2 linked regions of the Endozoicomonas sp. GU-1 genome follow. The protein of the gene in region 1 interacts with the protein of each later gene in a pairwise test. Links are inferred from orthologs where the notes say so. Each region holds a gene or a part of one and is shown in the gene's direction. Other genes may lie near its edges. The genes, in order: clpA and O3276_RS00760.

Region 1 (16,585 bases):
TAAGATTTTCAGTTTCGTGAAGGTCAAGCTGACGCTTGTGTTCGTGTTTCAATAACACCGCCGCCAAGGCATACATTCTCACCATAAAGGTCATCATAAAAGACCACCGACTGGCCCGGAGTGACTGCCCGTTGCGGCTGATCAAAGATAACCCGGTAATCACCGCTGGCTTCCCGGGTAAGCGTGCAACCCTGATCCTGCTGGCGATAACGCACTTTTGCCTTGAGCTGACAGGGCATCTGTGGCGCTTTTCCTGAGACCCAGTCGATGTGCGAGCAGGTCAGGCTATCTGAGAAGAGCAGGGGGTGATCCTTGCCCTGGCCAGCGATCAGTACATTTCTTTCAAGGTCTTTATCAAGTACATACCAGGGCGCTTCATCGGCATTTTTCAGTCCGCCGATCCCCAGTCCCTGTCTCTGGCCAATGGTGTGGTACATCAAGCCCGAGTGTTCACCAATCACCTTGCCATCTTCCGTTTCAATAACGCCGGGTTGTGCTGGCAGGTACTGCTGCAAAAAGTCCTTGAATCGGCGCTCGCCGATGAAGCAGATGCCGGTGCTGTCCTTTTTGTTATGGGTAATCAGACCGTGTTCTTCGGCAATGCGTCGAACTTCAGTTTTTTCCAGGTCACCGACCGGAAAGAGAGTGCGGGCAATCTGTTGTTCGCTGACCGCATGGAGGAAGTAGGTTTGATCTTTACTGTTATCAACCCCTTTCACCAGATAGCTATGGCCATCACGATCCACACGACGGCAGTAATGCCCCATCGCTATGTAATCGCTGCCGAGGGTGAATGCGTAATCCAAAAAGGCTTTGAACTTGATCTCTTTATTGCACAGGATATCCGGATTCGGAGTTCTGCCGTTTTTGTATTCATGGAGAAAATGTTCGAAAACATTGTCCCAGTATTCAGCGGCAAAATTGGCTTTATGTAAATGAATGCCAAGTTTGTCACAGACGGCCTGGGCATCGGCCAGATCGGTCATTGCGGTGCAGTATTCAGACCCGTCATCTTCCTCCCAGTTCTTCATAAAAAGTCCTTCCACCTGGTAGCCCTGCTGTTGCAGAAGCAAAGCGGATACGGACGAGTCAACACCGCCGGACATGCCAACAATCACTTTGGTTTGGGAAGGATGCTTTATCACTGGGGTATACTGCCACCTGTCAAAAAATAGCTGACCATTTTACCTTTCCCGCTAAATAAGCGCCATACCGATGGAAATTTATAGTGGTAAATGCAGATGGCGGTTTCGCTTTTATAACAAAACTTCGTTTATTCCTGGCTAAGGATGGTATATGGTATACGCGTTTTTGTGCGGTCAGCTTGCCGTTGTCAGCAGTGCTTTTATCCTGCTGACACTGCTGTTGGATATGGCTGCATGCTTTAAATAACGACAAGAAGCGTTGAACCAGTCTTTGATCTGGCTAAACCGATGATTAGAGAACGGAGTTGATAATGGGATACCAAAAGATCAAGGTGCCTGCCAACGGTGACAAAATCACTGTCAACGAGGACCTCTCCCTGAATGTTCCCGATACCCCTGTCATTCCTTATATTGAAGGTGACGGTATTGGTGCTGACGTTTCACCAGCGATGCTGAAAGTTGTTGATGCTGCTGTGAAGAATGCCTACAAAGGGCAGCGCAAAATTGAGTGGATGGAAGTTTTCTGCGGTGAGAAGGCTACTCAGGTTTACGACGATAATACCTGGCTTCCGGAAGAAACACTTGAGGCTCTCAAAGAGTATGTTGTCAGCATTAAAGGCCCACTGACAACGCCGGTTGGTGGTGGTATTCGCTCGCTGAACGTGGCTCTTCGTCAGGAGTTGGATCTGTTCGCCTGCATTCGTCCTGTGCGCTGGTTCAAGGGTGTGCCAAGCCCGGTAAAAGAGCCGGAAAAAACGGATATGGTGATCTTCCGTGAAAACTCGGAAGATATCTATGCAGGTATCGAGTGGCAGGCTGGCAGTGCTGAAGCCGAAAAGCTGATCAACTTCCTGCGTAATGACATGGGCGTTACCAAAATCCGGTTTGAGCAAGATTGTGGTATTGGGGTCAAGCCTGTTTCAAAAGAGGGCACCGAGCGTCTGGTGAAGCAGGCGATTCAGTTTGCCATCGATAACAACCGTAAATCCGTTACCCTGGTTCACAAGGGTAATATCATGAAGTTTACGGAAGGTGCCTTCAAGGATTGGGGTTATCAGACAGCTGTTGAATACTTCGGCGGCCAGCCTCTGGATGGTGGTCCATGGCATACTGTCAAAAACCCGAATACCGGTGAAGATATTGTTATCAAGGATGTGATCGCTGACGCTTTCCTGCAACAGATTCTCCTGCGCCCGGCAGAGTATGATGTCATTGCCACCCTGAACCTGAATGGCGACTACATTTCTGATGCGCTTGCCGCCCAGGTTGGTGGTATCGGTATTGCTCCTGGTGCCAATATCGGTGCGCCAACGGCCGTCTTTGAAGCTACTCATGGTACTGCTCCAAAGTATGCAGGCCAGGATAAGGTAAACCCGGGTTCCGTCATTCTTTCTGCTGAAATGATGCTTCGTCACCTGGGCTGGAATGAGGCGGCAGATCTCATTATCAAGGGTATGGATGGTGCTATCGGTGCCAAGACCGTTACCTATGATTTTGAGCGACTGATGGAGGGTGCAACGTTGGTCAAGTGCTCTGAGTTTGCCGATGAAATAATTAACCACATGTAAATTTTCAGTTAACTTTTCATCAGTTAAAGCCGGAAATTCATTTCCGGCTTTAATATTTTATCCCCCCTTTTTTTATTGTACTTTCCACGTTTATCTCCTGTTGTTGTGAGTCGCCCGATCAATTTTCGAAAGTCGGTCATTGTGATTTGCTCCAGTATCTTTAGAATGAGAAGAGAAATCCTGGCAAATTTGTCAATTTCTTAGTAGGTGTGCACTAATTTATCTTCTGTCATCAAATGTCTGTAAACCGTGCCGATCAGTATTTTGTGCTCGTTGTTTTTATGATTAGCTTTTATGATTGGCAGTAGTAAATACTTGCGGTGCCATGAGTGTGCTGTTGGTTACCAGACAGTTAAGTTACAAATCGAAGGTTGGCAGTCATAAAACCATGAGTAATCTCGAACTGTTTCGTCTAAGCTTGCAAAAAGAGGGAGAGGAACAGGAAGGTGATCTGAGCGTTGCAGTCGTTCCGGAAAAAACCAGACTGGCTCCCCCTCCCATGTATCAGGTCTTGCTCCTGAATGATGATTTTACACCAATGGATTTTGTTGTTGAGGTACTGGAGAAGTTTTTCAGTATGCCAGAAGGGAAGGCGACTCAAATTATGCTGATGGTACATACCCAGGGAAAAGCCGTTTGTGGTGTATACAGCAAGGATGTCGCGGAAACCAAGGCTCAGCAGGTTAATGAATATTCCAGAGAAAACGACCATCCCCTGCTGTGCAAGACAGAAAAGGCCGATTAGCGTTTTCAAGGTTACACCATATGCTTAACAAAGACCTCGAAGCAACACTGAATAATGCATTTAAAGACGCCCGCGATAATCGTCATGAATTCATGACAGTTGAGCATCTTTTACTTGCTTTGCTTGATAATGAATCCGCAGCCAGAGTCCTGGTTTCCTGCGGAATTGATCTTCATAAACTTCGCCAGGACCTCACTGAGTTTGTCAGCTCAACGACCCCATTAATCCCCGACGATGACCATGAGCGTGAAACGCAGCCAACACTTGGCTTTCAGCGAGTACTGCAGCGTGCTGTTTTTCATGTGCAAAGCTCCGGTAAAAAGGAAGTGACCGGTGCCAATGTACTGGTCGCTATTTTCAGTGAGCAGGAAAGTCAGGCTGTCTACTTCCTGAAGCAGCAGGATGTGGCCCGCATAGATGTTGTTAATTTTATTGCCCACGGAATATCCAAGACGCCGGGGCAGGAGCTCGAAGAGCTTGGTCACGACCTGTCCGATGATATGGAGCCGGAGAGCAGCAGTGGTGGCAGCAGCAAGAACCCCCTCAAACTGTATGCCACTGATCTGAATGATCAGGCGCGTCTTGGCAGAATTGATCCCCTGGTTGGTCGGGCTGAAGAAGTGGAGCGGGTCTGCCAGATTCTTACCCGTCGCCGGAAAAACAACCCTTTGCTGGTTGGCGAGGCCGGGGTAGGGAAAACGGCCATTGCTGAAGGCCTGGCCCGTCGGATCGTTGATGGTGACGTGCCTGAGGTTTTATCCAAGGCTGTTGTTTACTCACTCGACCTGGGTTCGCTTCTGGCCGGGACCAAGTATCGCGGTGATTTTGAAAAGCGTTTCAAGCAGTTACTGAGTGAACTTAAGAAACTGGATCATGCGATTCTCTTTATCGATGAAATTCATACCATCATTGGTGCAGGTGCAGCATCTGGTGGAGTGATGGATGCCTCAAACCTTCTGAAGCCAATGCTGACTTCCGGCGAGCTGCGCTGTATCGGTTCTACCACATTTCAGGAGTTTCGCGGGATCTTTGAAAAAGATCGGGCACTGGCAAGAAGATTCCAGAAAGTAGATATTGTCGAACCCAATGTTGAAGACACCTTCCAGATACTGCTTGGACTGAAGAAGAAATTCGAAGAGCATCATGCTATCAAGTATCAGGATGAAGCCCTGAAAGCGGCGGCCGAACTGGCAGACCGCTACATTAATGATCGTCATATGCCCGATAAAGCCATTGATGTTATTGATGAAGCAGGGGCGTATCAGCGGCTTCAGCCTGAGTCCGAACGGAAAAAAGTTATTGATGTCGATGATGTGGAAAGGATTGTCGCCAAGATGGCCAGGATTCCGCCAAAGTCTGTCTCTTCCTCTGACAAGGAATTGCTCGGTAAACTTGAGCGCAATCTGAAAATGGTGGTGTTCGGACAGGACGAGGCGATCACTTCATTATCCACGGCTATCAAGCTTTCAAGAGCAGGCCTCAAGGCACCTGAAAAACCCGTTGGCTCTTTCCTGTTTTCCGGACCAACCGGTGTCGGCAAAACAGAAGTTTGTCGCCAGCTGGCAAAGGCCCTGGGTATTGAGCTCGTGCGCTTTGATATGTCTGAGTATATGGAAGCCCACACTGTCTCACGCCTTATAGGGGCACCCCCGGGTTATGTCGGGTTTGACCAGGGCGGTCTGTTAACTGAGGCCATCAATAAAACGCCGCACTGTGTGCTGTTGCTCGATGAAATAGAGAAAGGCCACTCCGATGTGTTTAACCTGTTACTGCAGGTTATGGATCATGGCACCCTGACGGATAACAATGGTCGTAAGGCTGATTTCAGAAATGTGATTCTGATCATGACCACCAATGCCGGTGCTGAAAACATGACCAGAAGCTCCATGGGCTTTCTTGAACAGGATCATACCACTGACGGTAATGAGGCCATTAAGAAAACCTTTACGCCGGAATTCAGAAATCGTCTGGACGCCATTATTCCCTTTGCCTCACTCAATGATGACATTATCAAGCATGTGGTTGATAAATTCCTCACTGAACTTCAGGCTCAGCTGGATGAGAAGCGCGTGCAGCTGGATGTTGATGACAAGGCTCGCAGCTGGCTGGCGGAGAAAGGTTTTGATCGCCAGATGGGTGCAAGGCCTATGGGGCGGGTTATTCAGGAGCACTTGAAAAAGCCCATGGCAGAACAGATTCTGTTCGGAAAGCTTGCCGAGCATGGTGGTAATGTAAAAGTAACTGTTCGCAAGGGAGAGTTGTACCTCAAGTTTGAGGCAGCGAAAAGCCGTGCTTCCGATCTGGAGGCAATTGATGGTGGGGCAGGTTAGAAGACAGCGGGTAGGTGCTCAGGGGTGAGCACCGCTGTTAGCGAGAACGGTAAGTGATACGGCCTTTCGTCAGGTCGTATGGCGTCAGCTCTACCTTCACCCGGTCACCAGTCAGAATGCGGATGTAGTTCTTGCGCATTTTTCCGGAGATGTGCGCGGTAACAACATGGCCATTTTCCAGTTCTACACGAAACATCGTATTAGGAAGGGTGTCAATAACGACACCCTCCATTTCCAGACTCTCTTCTTTTGCCATTAAATAACTACCTCAAAGGGGTTGGTACGGCTTGGTTAAATTTGTTGGGCATTCTGCCTGAAAACAATTGGTAAAGCAAAGCACCCTTTACTGTCAGTCGTATTATTTCAATTGTCGCCATTCCTGACTGACATAAAGCTCCACGGGGCGGTATTCGATTTTGTAATTCATTTTCTGGCATTTCCGGATCCAATAACCCAGATGGAGATAGGGTAGCCCGAGTTTTCTGGCATGATCGATAAGCCATAAAATACAATATCGACCAAGGCTGCGTTGTGAGCAATCCGGATCGTAGAAGGTGTAAATTGCGGAAAGACTGCTGCGTAAATGATCCACCACCGATACTGCAAGCAGTTGTCCGTCCAGACGAAACTCATAAAATGCGGTAAATTCGGTGCTTTCAACCAGAAAAGAGGTGTACTGTTCAATCGTTGCAGGATACATATCACCATCCTGGTGGCATTGATTGATATACTTTTCATAGAGCAGATAATGCTCATCCTGAAAGTCTGCAGATACCTTGGCAACCCTGAGTGCAGAGTTGCGATTCCAGGTCTTTCGCTGCGTTCTTCTCATTTGAAAGGCATCTACGGGGATTCTTGCCGGTATGCAGGCCCTGCAGCGGTGACAGTGTGGGCGGTAAATATGCTGGCCACTTCGTCGAAATCCAACGTCGGCAAGATCACTGCACAACTCTTTGTTCAGCGGAATTTCCGGATCCATAAATAGTGTGGTTGCCTGCTCCTCAGGCAGGTAGCTGCATTCATGGGGTTGTGTGGCATAAAATTTGATATTTTTGTACTGGCTCATTATCGAAGGTCATTCCATTGCCATTCCTGTTTCCAGTCTGAACAGGAAGGTGCCTGTGAGCAATAGCGGTCCAAATAATCTACAAATCTGGATCTTGAAATCAATTTTGCCCCAAGAGAGTCCAAATGGTCTGAATAGACCTGACAATCAATCAGCTCAAACTGCCAGGTTAAAAGTTGTTCAGAAAGGGCTGCCATGGCAATTTTGGAAGTATTGCTCTCTCGGCTGAACATGGATTCCGCGAAAAAAATTCGCCCTTGAGCTACCCCATAAAGCCCTCCAACCAGCCTGTCTTCTTGCCAGACCTCAACAGAGTGTGCATGCCCGGCATCATGCAAAGCTGTGTAGGCGTCAATCATCTCATCGGTAATCCAGGTTCCTTCTGAGTCCCTGCGGATACTTGAGCAGGCCGTTATAACCGCTGCAAAGTCGTAATCAAAAGTAACCCGGTAGAGCTCTTTTCGCAGCAGCTTGCGCAATGATCGGGATAAATACAGCTCCCCCGGTTTCAGCACCATTCGTGGGGAGGGTGACCACCATAAAATAGGATCGCCCTCATTAAACCAGGGAAAAATGCCTTGCTGGTAAGCCATTACCAAAGTGTCCACCGCAAGATTGCCCCCAATAGCCAAAAGCCCGTCCGGCTGTTTAAGCGCATGCTCAAGGGGAGGAAAGCCGATAACATGATCCGGCAAAAGTGTTATTGTCTCAGGCATTGTCTAACGTGTTGTTTTATCAAGCTGTTGAGTGCATTGGTGCGGTATCAGGATTACTGCTTCCATCAGAATACCCTATAACCCGGGCTTAGCCCATGAATTTGCAAGTTAGCCATGTATGGCTGCAATTTGGTAAAAAATTCCCTGAACCGGCAAAGTTGTCTGTTCATTTTTCAGATAAGCCTTTCCATATGTCTTTTTATGTATTAGACTGCGCCACCTAGTCTACTGATATTCTGCTTTTAACCAGCCGCTTAATGAAGAATAACTCAGATCTTCTTAATATTTCTCTCGCTTCAGTGCGTAACTCTCGCGCTGGTGGAAGCTTTTTATTAATTCCTATCTTATAAAACTCCCCGGAGGTAATCGAATCTATGGGTACCCTGAGCATGGGCGGAAGCATTGATACAAGCAGTGAAATGGATATCATTGAACAGCAACGCCTGGCAGCTCTTATTGAAATTACAGAGCAACACAATCGGGAAGTAAGCCAGCTTAAATCGCGCCTGGAAACTGCCGAGAAGAAAGCTGAAAAAGCTGCTGCCCAGCTGAAAAACATGGAAAATGAACTGAAAGATCTGAGAGCCAGCAATCCTGATCGAATGAAGAAGCAGATCAAGCGTCTTCAGGAACAGAATCGCACGCTTACTGGTGAAAACAGTGGTCTGAAAACCAAACAAAAGCAGCTTACCCAGCAGCTGAATACCGCAACTCAGGAGCTTGAGCAGCTGAAGTCTGAAGAGGCTAAAGCAGAAACTGAGAAGGCGTAATTCCTAACCTGGATTACTGGTGACTCCTGGCAGTTCAGTAGGCATCCGGCAACCGCTTACCCCATGCTTTGGGTTGTTGCCGGTAAGGCACCGCAAGCTTCTTGCAGGTATAGACTGCCTCGCAGGGTCTGTGCACTTTCTCCACAGCATGACCAGACAATTTGCATACCTGCATTTCTGATGCCATCCCCTTATATTTGAATTAGACTGAATTTCGGTTTTTATTCAATAACAGGAGTGCATGTATGAATGACTGGGTTTCCTGTCAGTATGACAACATTGATCATATTGAAAAATCCTTCGGCTTTAAAAAATACTCTCGAGCTTTGGCATTTTGTAACGCCATTGCCTGCCTAGCTGAAGCTCATGTCCACCATCCGCGAATTGTTATTGAGTGGGGCAAGGTAATTATTGCCTGGGGAACCCATCAATCCGATGAGGGTAGTGGCGTGCTGGCTATTGATCGGGCATTGGCACAGCGTTGCGATACTTTATATGAACAGATGAATGCCCCCGTTTCCTGATTCTCCTGGCTCTGGGTATTTTGCCCAGAGTCCGCTCCGTCTCAGTTCATGAAGCGGTGCCTGTGTCCTCATGCTTTGAGAGTGGTTCTCCTTGCTTAAAATCACACGCCCAAATGGCGAATGAGAGTCGTGAGCTATTGATTTCTTTGAATTTCTCTTAATATTATAAAATGATCTTAATCTTCAATGGACGTATTTTGATTCTGAATCATACTTACGATGCTGGTTTGATCGACTTCCCCCTACGATCAGGTCAGTCTAGGTCAGTAATGACCTTGGTACTTGGATTGTGTACCTATGTTTCACTCCTAATGGTCTTAGCCCGTGTCTCCTTCCCCCAGAAGCGCGGGTTTCTTTTTGGCTGCCTTTTATGTTTCAGCTCTTGATCCACGAGGCTCTTAAAGATCTTTGCACGGCATTTCGTTTGTTATGCATCAAAAAACCAGAAAATGATTAAATGGCAGTATGCGCCTGGAGTGGTCAGTGAGTTGAAACAGAGTCGCTCTCACCACTGTTTTTCTTATCGGGAGAGAGGGGGAGCGGCATCCCCCAAAACCTCATGATCCACAGTGCTTTCTTTTTGTAGCTGCTCAATTTGCTGGGAAGACATATAAAAATCCGCTTCTCGACCCTCCAGCACCCGCTGACCATGCCAGGGCAATAGTCGATAATCTGCGTGATGGCTGTAATCGAGAAATGGATACTTGATAATCTGAAAGTAGGGGGAGTAATCGAAGTCACGGGGCGTGCACAGCTTTGGATTTCGTTGAAAGAGTTGTACGCCGGCATCGCCATCGTGTTTAACCAGGGGCAGGATGGGAAAGTGGATAAAACTAAAAGCTTCAGCAATCATTGTTGAGCAGACGGTTTTTGTTTCCTGGCCCGGAGAGTGCTGAAATAACGAGGAGCCAAGTCTTCTGGGCAGGAAAGAGTAGGGGAAGAAAAACCGGGCAAGATCAAGAATCTGCCTGACATTGTAATCCATACCCAGGCGGCTGGTTGCGTAGTGTATGACTTTCTGGCTGTCGCTGTAGCTCAGACCTTTAGGTCGGCATATCCGCAAATGCTCCCCTTCATAGTTTTTCAGGGGCTGGATGGCGGTACCGATTCCCAGTTCACTCTCAATAATCAGTTGTTCATCAGGGGAGCCGCCATAGGATTCACTGACAATCTGGCGAATTCTGTCGTCCTCAATGTCATGGAGGCGGCCAAGATAAAGCATGGCATGGGACCAGGGGCTTTGAGTGGTTTGCTTGATAACCCGGCTGACTCTGGATCTTCCTTCCACCAACAGAACATCGCAGGGCTTAATTTCATGCCTGACTCGTTCAAAATCACACAGGGGGCTTGTTCTTTCCTGAACGTTGTGGCTTAGCCAGTCTGTAAGGCATCCCGCAACCATTTTGAAGAGTTCCATACTCCAGTCCTGAGCCAATCTTTATTTCTTTATGTTAGCATTGGTTATTCTTGACATTATGAATTGAGATAAAATTGACATTTTTTCATGAGTTCATCTGCTTGATGGCAAGCACCCTGAAAAACATCAAAAAGCTGTTATTACCAAATAAGGCATAATAATGGGCTGAATAGCCAGCAAGCATGGGAGTATGCTTTGTGAACAATGGATCAAAGCCGGAAAATATTGTGGCAAATCTGCAGTTTTTGAATGAGAAAAAAGGATTGCCTCCTGTACACAGTTGGAACCCTCCTTTCTGTGGTGATATTGATATGCGCATCAGTCGGGATGGCCGTTGGCACTACAATGGCTCCCCCATTGGCAGGGAATCAATGGTGAAGCTGTTTGCTTCAGTTCTCAGGCATGATGATGATGGCCATTACTACCTGGTTACTCCGGTAGAAAAAGTAAGAATCCAGGTGGATGATGCGCCATTTGTTGCGGTTTCTGCAGAGGTTCGGGATGGTGGGAATGGACCCGAATACCTGTTTACCACCAATGTTGGTGATGAGGTAGTGCTAAGCAACGAACACAATCTGAAAATGATCAAAAGTATAAAAACCGGGGAATTTGTGCCTTATATCCGGGTTAGAGATCGACTGGATGCATTGGTAAATCGCAATGTGTTTTACCAGTTAGTGTCAGAGGCCGTTGAAACCCGGGTGACTGGGGGGATAGAGTTAAGCATTCGCAGTCAGGGGCAAGACTATTCCCTTGGAGTTGTTGAGGGTGGCTGAGCCACCCTCATTGCAGGAAAGATCACATGTTTGGATAATTCGGCCCGCCAGCACCTTCCGGGGCAACCCAGGTGATATTCTGAGCGGGATCCTTGATGTCACAGGTTTTACAGTGAACGCAGTTCTGGCTGTTGATCTGGAACCGGTTTTCTCCGCTATTCTCGTCCACCACAATCTCATAAACCCCGGCAGGGCAGTACCTTTGTGCTGGCTCATTATAAGCCGGAAGGTTTTGCTTAAGCGGAATGGTTGCGTCTTTAAGCTTCAGGTGACAAGGCTGATCTTCCTCGTGATTGGTATTCGAGAGGAACACTGAACTCAACCGGTCAAAGGTGATCACACCATCAGGTTTTGGATAGTTGATGGGGCTGGACTCTGCCGCTGGCTTGAGCTGGGCGTAATCCGCAGTGGTATCGTGCAGGGTGAATGGCAATTTGCCATTGAAAATATTGAGGTCTGCAAAGGCAAAGGCGGCACCAAAGATGTTACCAAATTTATGCATGGCCGGACCGAAGTTCCGCTGCTGATGCAGTTCTTTATAAAGCCAGGACGCTTTGAATGCCTCATCAAAGGATTCCAGTTTATTGCCGCCCTCAGAGCCTGCACTCACCGACTTGAACACTTCTTCTGCCGCAATCATGCCGGACTTCATGGCGGTATGGGAGCCTTTTATTTTGGCACCATTCATGGTTCCGGCGTCACAACCAATCAAGAGTCCGCCCGGAAAAGTCATCTCAGGTAATGACTGTGGCCCACCTTTGGCCAGTGCTCTTGCACCATAGGAAACCCGTTTTCCACCTTCCAGGTATTGTTTGATAACAGGGCTCTTTTTGAACCTCTGGAACTCTTCAAAGGGGCTAAGATGCGGATTTGAATAGCCCAAATCAGTAATAAGGCCCAGTACTACCTGATTATTCTCCAGATGGTAGAGGAATCCGCCACCGGTAGACCCGCTTTCAGCCAGTGGCCAGCCGGCAGTATGAACCACCAGGCCCTGTTGATGCTTCTCGGGTGCGATATCCCACAGCTCTTTAATGCCGATGCCGTAATGTTGAGGATCACGCCCTTCATCCAGCTTAAAATGGCTGATAAGTTGCTTGCCCAAATGCCCGCGGCATCCTTCGGAAAAGAGCGTGTATTTGGCGTGCAGCTCCATACCTGGCATAAAGCTGTCTTTCTCGTCACCGGAAGCTGAAATCCCCATATCTCCGGTGGCAATGCCCCTGACACTGCCATCGTCGTTAAACAGCACTTCCTGGGCGGCGAATCCCGGGAAAATTTCCACCCCAAGTGACTCGGCCTGCTCCGCCAGCCAGCGGGTGAGATTGCCGAGACTGATGATGTAATTCCCTTCATTGTGCATGGTTTTAGGCACAAACAGGTTGGGTACTTTTATGGATTTTTCTTCAGAACGAAGTACATAAATATCATCGGATGAAACCGGGGTATGTAACGGCGCACCCAGCTCTTTCCAATTGGGAAACAGCTCATTAAGCGCAGTTGGTTCAAAAACGGCCCCCGAGATGATATGAGCGCCAACTTCGGAGCCTTTCTCGACAACGCAGACACTGAGTTCTTTGTCCTGCTCCTGAGACAATTGCATCAGCCGACAGGCGGCTGACAAGCCGGAAGGGCCTGCACCCACGATAACGACATCAAATGCCATGGATTCGCGTTCCATGATGAGCTTCCTCCCTGTCGGAGTGTTATTTTCAGAACGGTATTCAAACAACTGTTTGAAATTGCTTGGCATTATACTCAGTGTTTCCCCCGAATGGACAACACGTCATTAGTTATTAATACCTACACACGGAAATGTTCCGGCTGCTGAACAACTGCTATCTTGTCCTCAACAGCTATTCTGCAATCAGCAGAATCAGGTGTATTACCGGTGGTGCATAGTAACAGACACCTGTCTTAAATAAGAATATCTGAGTGAACTGATTGAAACATACGTTTGAACCCTTATTGACGTACTGGTAGACTCCGTTCCAGCAGATGTGTGAACACAGGTTGCTGAAGGATAATAAACTTGTCTGTCCGGTTGTTCGTTATCTGCTCGACAATTCAAGACCAAGCCAATAACGAGAAGGGAAGGCTGCGAACTCATGAAAATATTAGTAGCCGTCAAAAGAGTCATTGACTATAACGTCAAGGTTCGAGTGAAGGCGGATAACACTGACGTCGATCTCACCAACGTCAAAATGGCGATCAACCCTTTCTGTGAAATTGCTGTTGAAGAAGCAGTAAGACTCAAAGAGAAAGGTGTCGCTACAGAAATCGTTGCCGTATCCCTTGGTGCCAAAGAGTGCCAGGAGCAGATACGAACAGCGCTGGCTCTTGGTGCAGACCGAGGCATTCAGGTTCAGACTGATCAGCCCCTGGGTTCCCTGGCAGTTGCCAAACTGCTTAAGGCCATTGTGGATGAAGAAAAGCCTGACCTTGTTCTTCTGGGTAAACAATCCATCGACAGTGACAATGGCCAGACCGGTCAGATGCTTGCGGCACTTGCCGGTATGTCTCAGGCAACCTACGCCTCAGAGGTCAATGTTGACGGTGATAACGTTAACGTTACCCGTGAAGTGGACGGTGGTTTGCAGACGTTAAGCCTGAAGCTGCCCGCAGTGATTACCACGGATTTGCGTCTGAATGAGCCGCGTTACGCATCACTGCCCAACATTATGAAAGCCAAGCGTAAGCCTCTGGATGTCAAATCACCAGAAGATCTCGGCGTAGCAGTGTCGTCTACTTTAACGACGATCAAAGTAGAACCACCGGCTGAACGACAGGCGGGTATCAAGGTGGCCAGCGTGGATGAGCTGGTAGAAAAATTAAAAAATGAGGCGAAGGTGATCTAATGGCCATATTAGTCGTTGCTGATCATGATAACAGCACGCTCGGAGCGGGAACTCTGAACACGGTTGCAGCTGCCACCGCAATCGGGGGAGAGATTCACCTGCTGGTTGCAGGGTCCGGGTGTAGCCCAGTTGCAGAGCAGGCCTCTGCCGTAGTGGGTGTATCAAAAGTCTTGCTGGCTGAGAATGCTGCCCTGGAAAACCGACTGGCAGAAAATGTCAGTCTGCTGGTTGCTGAACTGGGCAAGGATTACTCTCACGTACTGGCATCCACCTCAACCGATGCCAGAAATATGATGCCACGGGTAGCGGCTTTGCTGGATGTTGATCAGATATCCGACATCATCCGTGTGGAAAGCGAAGATACCTTTGCCCGTCCGATCTACGCTGGTAATGCCATTGCCACGGTTCAGTCCAGTGCATCTATCAAGGTTATTACCGTTCGGAACACAGGTTTTGACCCGGTTTCTGCTGAAGGTGGATCTGCCAGTGTAGAAACTGTTGTCAGCAGTCATGATGCGGGAGTGTCGAGCTTTGTCAGCGAAGAGCTGGCTCAGTCTGACCGTCCTGAGCTGGCGGCTGCGGACATCATTGTGTCCGGTGGTCGTGGCATGGGTAATGGAGAGAACTTTGAGTTACTCTACAAAGTAGCGGACAAGCTTGGCGCCGCAGTCGGTGCTTCCCGTGCTGCCGTGGATGCAGGCTATGTACCCAATGACATGCAGGTGGGACAAACCGGTAAGATTGTTGCCCCCAAGCTGTACGTCGCCGTTGGTATCTCCGGAGCCATTCAGCATCTGGCTGGAATGAAGGACAGTAAAGTCATTGTTGCTATCAACAAAGATGAAGAAGCGCCTATATTCCAGGTTGCAGACTATAGTCTGGTAGCAGACCTGTTTGAAGCTATTCCGGAGCTTGAAGGCAAGCTCTGATCAATAGGGCAGCTGCCTTTTAAAAAAAATACCACTTTCTTTGAAAGTGGTATTTTTCTACTGGTTTTATGCCTTTTTTTCTCTCGGGGTTTTAAGCCTCATCAACTCTGTGCATAATCTTTCACAATAAAGCGATAAGAAACATACCGGAGTAGATTTTGATACGAGTTCTGGTTGCGGATGATCATGATTTGGTGAGAACTGGAATTTCTCGCATGCTAGCTGATGTTGAGGGTATTGAAATTGTAGCCCAGGCTGTCAGCGGTGAAGATGCTATCAGCCTTTATCGGGAACTCACTCCGGATGTTACCTTAATGGATGTCAGAATGCCCGGCATTGGTGGGCTCGAAGCCACCCGGAAAATCTGCCAGATCAACCCTCATGCAAAAATTATTGCCGTAACCGTCTGCATGGATGACCCATTTCCCACCAGGCTTCTTGAAGCCGGTGCCTCAGGTTACGTCACCAAAAGTTCAAACATTACCGAAATGGTTACGGCCATTCGCACGGTATTTACCGGAAAGAAATACATTTCCCCGGAAATTGCCCAGCAAATGGCTTTAAAAGCTATAGAGCCAGACAGAGCGTCACCCTTCAATCAGCTCTCTCATCGCGAAATGCAAATAGCTCTTATGATTGTTAATTGCGAGAAAGTGCAGACCATATCCGATAAGTTATGCCTCAGTCCCAAAACGGTGAATAGCTATCGCTACCGGATGTTTGAAAAGCTGAATATCACCAGTGATGTCGAGCTGACACACCTGGCTATTCGCCATGACCTGGTAGATACCATAGAGTGAACGCTGCCTTACAGGCTCTGATGAACCTCTTGTTGAGTTCCTTCCGCTACTCCCGGTGCTGATGCCCGAAAATACTGTTACCTGTACTGAAAAATGCAGGCTTATTCGTTTCTACCGCGCTGTGAAGATATAATGAGCAGGTGATTTGATAACCGTTGTCTGGTGGTTCATGACAGGTAGTGAAGAAAGCAAAAAGTTTGATCACAAATCATTTCTGGAAAAGGTGTCGAGCCGTCCGGGGGTCTATGATATGCGTGATCACAGTGGCAAAACACTCTATATCGGTAAAGCGAAAAATCTTAAAAATCGTCTCTCAAGCTACTTCCGGGCAACGGGTCTTACCACCAAAACCATGGCTTTGGTAAGCAAGATTGCTGATATTCAACTGACGATTACCCACACTGAAACTGAGGCGCTGCTGCTTGAGCAAAACCTGATAAAAGACAGAAAGCCACCCTACAACATTTTGCTGAGGGACGACAAGTCATACCCCTACATCTATATCTCCGGTGATGATGATTTCCCCAGGATGGACTCCTGTCGTGGACGTAAACGACAGAAAGGCCAGTATTTTGGGCCTTACCCCAGTAGCGGAGCGGTTCGGGAAAGCCTGCACCTGCTGCAGAAGATTTTTAAGATACGTCAGTGCACTGACATCTATTTCAACAATAGAACCCGGCCCTGTCTGCAATATCAAATCAACCGTTGCAAGGCCCCCTGTGTTGGTCTGGTCTCAAAAGAAGAGTACCAGCAGGATCTTGAGGATACCCGGCAATTCCTGGATGGCAAAAACCAGCAGTTAATCCGTTCGCTGATAAAGCGCATGGAAGATGCTGCGGAATCCCTGGATTTTGAAGAGGCGGCGGCAACCCGGGATAAAATCAACCACCTCCGGGCTGTTCAGGAACAGCAGACGGTGACCAAGTCGGCCGGCGATATCG
Region 2 (5,185 bases), 730 kb from region 1 along the record:
TCTTTTGCCCAGGACTCAGTGGTGAAATCACTGGCCAGGTCTGCGCAGTGAAAACTTACATTACTCAAACCATTCAGACCGGCATTTCTTGACGCCTGGGCAACTGAACCCGGTGAACCCTCAACCCCCGTCACATGGCCTGACTTTTTCGCCAGTGGCAGAGAGAAATTACCCAGGCCACAGAACAGGTCAAGCACTTTATCGGATGCCTTCGGAGCAAGCCACTGGATAGCCTGCTCAACCATCGCCTGATTAATCACCCGGTTGACCTGGGTAAAGTCCTGTGGCCGGAAGTACAGCTGCACCCCCGGTTCAGGCAGCGAGTAATGCAATGCAACGGCGGCATCGTCGTCAGATCTGGCAGGATATAAAAGCCGGATGTTCTCCGGACTATCCTGCAGGTACAGCAACAGCTGATGGGCAGAAGCAAACGCTGTCAACAGGGTTTGGTCTTCCTGAGACAGAGGACGAATATGACGCAGCAGTAACCCGCGCCCCTGCTCTGCCAGAAAGCACTCCACGTGGGAAATGGCTTCCCGGCCGGTTAACGTTGGCAAAAATGACTTCAGCAGTACGGGCATATCCTGCAAAGGCTCTGCCAGTATGGGGCATTCATTAATGTCACAGATGGCATTACTGCCCTTTTCCCGAAAACCAAGGCTCAGTCTGCCTTTACGCCAGCGGATGGCAAAACGGCAACGATGACGATAGCCGTAGGGGGGAGAAACCAGTGGTTCTTCAATGTGCTCAGGCACAACCCGGGCAAATCGCCTTAACTGATCGAGAACGATGTACTGCTTGCTGTCAAGCTGCCCTTCGTGGGACCAGTACTGCAGGCTGCAGCCTCCGCACTGACGAAAATGGGCGCAGGCAGGCTCACGGCGCTCGGGTGATGCCGACAGCACTTCTGTGACACGGGCATTGATAAAACGACGTTTGTCTTCCAGAACCCGGACACGAACGGTTTCGCCCGGCAGTGCACCGTCAATAAAGAGGGTCTTCCCATGGTAGCGGGCAATCCCGCGACCATCATGGGAAAGCCCGTCAATACGCACATCCTCATGAATAATAACAGGGGTTGAGGCAGCACGTTTAAAGCGCATAGAGTACTTCCAACATTCTCTTGAAACCATGGCCCATGGCCGTTTAAAAGCGCAATGTTACCTTGGATATCGAGCACAACAAACCCGGATTCATACCTGCATACATGGAAATTCAATCATGGCCCGAGAAACCGTTGAACGGTTTTCCTATGGCAGAAATACGCCCGTGGAAAGATAACGATCACCACGGTCACAGATAATCGCCACAATGGTGGCATGCGCTACGCTTTTTGACAGTCTCAGGGCAGCAGCAACGGCTCCCCCTGAAGAAACACCGCAGAATATGCCTTCTTCCCGGGCCAGCCGCCTCATGCATTCTTCAGCTTCTGTCTGACCAATATCCATCACCTCATCAACGGCGGAACGGTGAAAAATCGCAGGCAGGTATTCGGGACTCCAACGACGGATGCCTGGTATCTGAGCTCCCTGTTCCGGTTGCAGGCCAACGATCTGAATGGCAGGATTCTTCGCTTTCAGATAACGGGAGGTTCCCATTATCGTCCCGGTAGTGCCCATGGAACTGATAAAATGCGTGACCGTACCCTGAGTCTGCTGCCAGATTTCAGGCCCGGTGGTCCCGTAATGCGCCAGGGGATTATCCGGATTGGCAAACTGGTTAAGTACTTTGCCCAGGCCCTGTTGCTGCATTTCCAACGCTTTATCCCGGGCACCCTCCATGCCATTGCTGACCAGAATCAGTTCTGCTCCATAAGCACTCATTGCTGCACGACGCTCGGCGCTCATATTGTCCGGCATAATAAGGATCATCCGGTAACCGCGGACGGCCGCTGCCATGGCGAGCGCTATACCGGTATTGCCACTGGTGGCTTCAATTAATGTGTCCCCCGGGCTGATGGCATTGCGGCGTTCCGCCTCGGCGATCATGGACAGGGCTGGTCGGTCTTTCACGGAACCGGCCGGATTTTGTCCTTCCAGTTTCAGTAGTATGGTATTTGAACTCTTCCCCTGCATACGCTGCAGACGAACCAGCGGGGTGTTGCCAATAATCGACTCTATTGTCGGATATTCCATGGACATATAACTTACGTAGACTTTATTATTCCGGCAATAATACAGAACAAAAGCCAAACAGGGAAAGGCAGTACCATGAAACAGCACCTTACGGCATTCCGCCAACGGATTCTTCTGCTCGCTTTTCTTCCGGGCATTGTTGTTTCCCTGCTGATGGGCGGTGTCTATCTGGTTAAGCGGTATCAGGAACTGGACAACCAGCTCATGGCCAAGGCATTGACTCAGTCTGAACGGCAGGCAGCCGCTGCCTCACTGCTGCTGGATAACACCCGACATGAAGAACTGCAAACCCTGATCAGCATGCTGCTGGATGACAGGGATATTCGTGCGGTAAGCATGATCGATGCGCAAGGCAAGGAGATTCTTCATGCAGGCCCAAAGCTCACGGCCACCGAAAACTTATCCTCGCTGTTGGAATCAGGCCAGAGCTGGTTCCGGAACGATCAGGTCATCCAGGTTGCCGATCCAATCATCAGTCCGGATACGACCAAAATTACTGGCTGGCTGATTACCGATTACGCCTACGCAGAAACTCATCTGACCCAATTTCGCTCTCTGGCGTTCAGCATTATTGTTGTTTCTATGGGGTTATTGGTGGCATTGATCACTAGCCTGAAGCTGGGCCACGGTGTTACCCGCCCCCTGGACCGTATGGCAAGGGTCATTGATCGTATCAAGGATGGCTTCTTCGATACCCGACTGCCGGACAATCCGGGCAGCCTGATGTATGAACTGGAATCGTCTATCAACGTTATGCTCAATGGCCTGCAGAGCAAACATCAGAAGATGACCAGTCATATTGCCCAGTACAACGATGAATTGCAGGAAACACTGGAAACCATTGAAATTCAAAATGTTGAGCTGGATCTCGCCAGAAAGGAAGCACTTGAAGCAAGCAGAAGCAAGAGCGAATTTCTGGCCAATATGAGCCACGAAATCAGAACACCGCTGAATGGCATTATTGGCTTTTCCAACCTAATGCTGAGTTCAAGGCTCACACCGCAACAATACGACTATGTCAGTACCATTGAGAAATCCTCTCAGGGACTGCTGACGATGTTGAATGACATTCTTGATTTTTCCCGTATGGAAGCCGGTAAGCTGGTGCTGGATCCCCAACCCGTCTGCCTACGGGAGATCGTTGAGGATGTTATGACGTTTATGGCACCTGCCGCCTATGGTAAATCGTTGGAAATTGTCCACTTTATCTACGACGATGTTCCTGAACATATCATCATTGATGGACTGCGGTTTAAGCAGATCCTCACCAACCTGATCAGCAACGCCATTAAATTCACCAGTTATGGTTCCGTTGCTGTGCGAGTGATGCTGGATCAGGAAGGCAAACCTGATCAGCAAGAAAGTAATGCCCCCCTGCCCCTGAGAGTTTCAGTGGCGGATACCGGCATTGGCCTTACCCGGGAGCAACATCACAAACTGTTCCAGGCTTTTGCCCAGGCAGACTCCAGCAGAACACGCAAGGCTGAGGGAACCGGGCTTGGCCTGTCGATTTGCAAAAACCTGGTTGAGCAAATGGGTGGCGAAATTGGCCTTGAGTCCGATCTGGGGCAAGGAGCAACCTTCTGGTTTACCTTTAAAACAACCCAGAATAACCAAAATGGTGAACCAGCTGTTGCTGATGGTTGTGAGCAGGAAGACCTGGTACCGACACCGCTGCACGGCCAGAAAGTACTGCTTATCGAACCCCATGAGCTGACCCGGCTATCTATTTTTCACTTACTGGATAAACTGGGCGCAACTATCACCGCAGCAGCCAGCATCCGACAGGGAATGTCAGCAAACAAGACACATGTCTCCTACGACTATGTTTTCATCAACCCTGATAATATTGAACCGGTTCAGGGAATCACGCAGTTAACAGCCTCCTATAGCAATGCCAACATTATTGTACTCAGTTCAGCAGGAATAACAGGTGCTATGGACCCTGCTCTTCCTGACGGTACTGATACGCTTCTGAAGCCCGTTGGACTGAACCGGCTGAAAGCACTGCTGACCCGTATAAACGGGAATCATGAAGACAAAAAAATTCAACAACAGATCAACAAATCCCTGAGTATTCTGGTCGTTGATGACAACCCGGTAAACCTGAAATTGCTGAAAACCATTCTTGGCAACCTGGAGCAAGATTTGCAAACCGCAGAAAATGGTTTTGATGCCATTGAACTGTGCAGGCAGTTCACTTTCGACATTATTTTCATGGATGTTCATATGCCGGTCATTGATGGACTCGAAGCCACAAAACGAATTCGCAGTGAAATCCCGAACCACCAGCGCACCCCAATTATTGCAGTAACTGCCCATGCGCTGCCCGAGGAGAAAAAGGTGCTGCTGCAAAGTGGCTTTGATGACTACCTGAGTAAACCGGTTAGTGAAAAACACGTCATCAGCATGATCAATCAGTGGGCAAAGAACCCTACCGAGACAATAGAGCATAGAGAATATTTTCCACCATCAAAGCCCGACATCTATCCGGCAATAGATCAATCGGAAAGTCCTGTGGATATCAACCTGGCGACGCAACTGGCTGCCGGAAACCGGGAACTGGCTCAGGAGATGCTAGTGATGATGAAAGAGGGACTTGATGACGATCTTGTAACTCTCAGAGATGGCTGGACTGCCAATAATTATTCGGCTGTACTGGAACGGGTACACCGATTACACGGTGCCTGTCGTTATTGTGGAGTGCCGGAACTGGAGCGTATTTGCAACCGGCTGGAAACACGACTGAAGAAATACAACACCCTGGCCCATAATCAAGTCACCGAAGACTTTCAATTATTGCTTCAGTCCATCACCCGTCTCAATCAGTGGGAAATGGAGAGTCTGTAAACGGCTGAGGAAGTATGATATCACGTTCAAAACCGTTTATGAGGGTGGTGAGTCTGCGATGAGCAAGAGAGCTGATTCAGCTCTCCAGTACTACAAAGGCAATCGCATTATCCTGCTCATCAGAAAGACTGAGGTGAAGCCGCTTAACCCCTCTTTGCTGCTGCAATTCAAGACCATAATCAGATAAAAACAACTCAGGT

The links.
Region 2: the proteins of clpA (region 1) and O3276_RS00760 interact in binary tests that used the Escherichia coli proteins (3 or more experiments, as listed by UniProt). The link is inferred for Endozoicomonas sp. GU-1 from one-to-one orthologs.

The regions. Positions count from the first base shown.
Region 1 is NZ_CP114771.1:874,771-891,355, reverse strand. What follows is about bases 3,085-6,133. They hold clpA (ATP-dependent Clp protease ATP-binding subunit ClpA), read left to right. Parts: upstream 3,085-3,478; coding sequence 3,479-5,788; downstream 5,789-6,133. Other genes in these bases: infA (translation initiation factor IF-1), read right to left, coding at 5,826-6,044; clpS (ATP-dependent Clp protease adapter ClpS), read left to right, coding at 3,102-3,458. Also shown: tRNA 2-thiouridine(34) synthase MnmA, read right to left, coding at 24-1,142; icd (NADP-dependent isocitrate dehydrogenase), read left to right, coding at 1,457-2,713; O3276_RS03410 (arginyltransferase), read right to left, coding at 6,147-6,854; aat (leucyl/phenylalanyl-tRNA--protein transferase), read right to left, coding at 6,854-7,570; O3276_RS03400 (hypothetical protein), read left to right, coding at 7,945-8,340; O3276_RS03395 (hypothetical protein), read right to left, coding at 8,375-8,500; O3276_RS03390 (4a-hydroxytetrahydrobiopterin dehydratase), read left to right, coding at 8,586-8,864; O3276_RS03385 (YiiX/YebB-like N1pC/P60 family cysteine hydrolase), read right to left, coding at 9,385-10,281; O3276_RS03380 (DUF1285 domain-containing protein), read left to right, coding at 10,479-11,057; O3276_RS03375 (electron transfer flavoprotein-ubiquinone oxidoreductase), read right to left, coding at 11,080-12,738; O3276_RS03370 (electron transfer flavoprotein subunit beta/FixA family protein), read left to right, coding at 13,166-13,915; O3276_RS03365 (electron transfer flavoprotein subunit alpha/FixB family protein), read left to right, coding at 13,915-14,844; uvrY (UvrY/SirA/GacA family response regulator transcription factor), read left to right, coding at 15,003-15,644; excinuclease ABC subunit UvrC, read left to right, coding at 15,814-16,585. UniProt on the Escherichia coli protein: ATP-dependent specificity component of the ClpAP protease. It directs the protease to specific substrates. It has unfoldase activity. The primary function of the ClpA-ClpP complex appears to be the degradation of unfolded or abnormal proteins.
Region 2 is NZ_CP114771.1:154,782-159,966, reverse strand. What follows is about bases 1,837-5,185. They hold O3276_RS00760 (response regulator), read left to right. Parts: upstream 1,837-2,210; coding sequence 2,211-4,985; downstream 4,986-5,185. Other genes in these bases: acpS (holo-ACP synthase), read right to left, coding at 5,062-5,185; cysM (cysteine synthase CysM), read right to left, coding at 1,837-2,135. Outside these bases: 23S rRNA (uracil(1939)-C(5))-methyltransferase RlmD, read right to left, coding at 1-1,103; more of cysM, read right to left, coding at 1,251-1,836. UniProt on the Escherichia coli protein: Member of the two-component regulatory system UvrY/BarA involved in the regulation of carbon metabolism via the CsrA/CsrB regulatory system. Phosphorylates UvrY, probably via a four-step phosphorelay.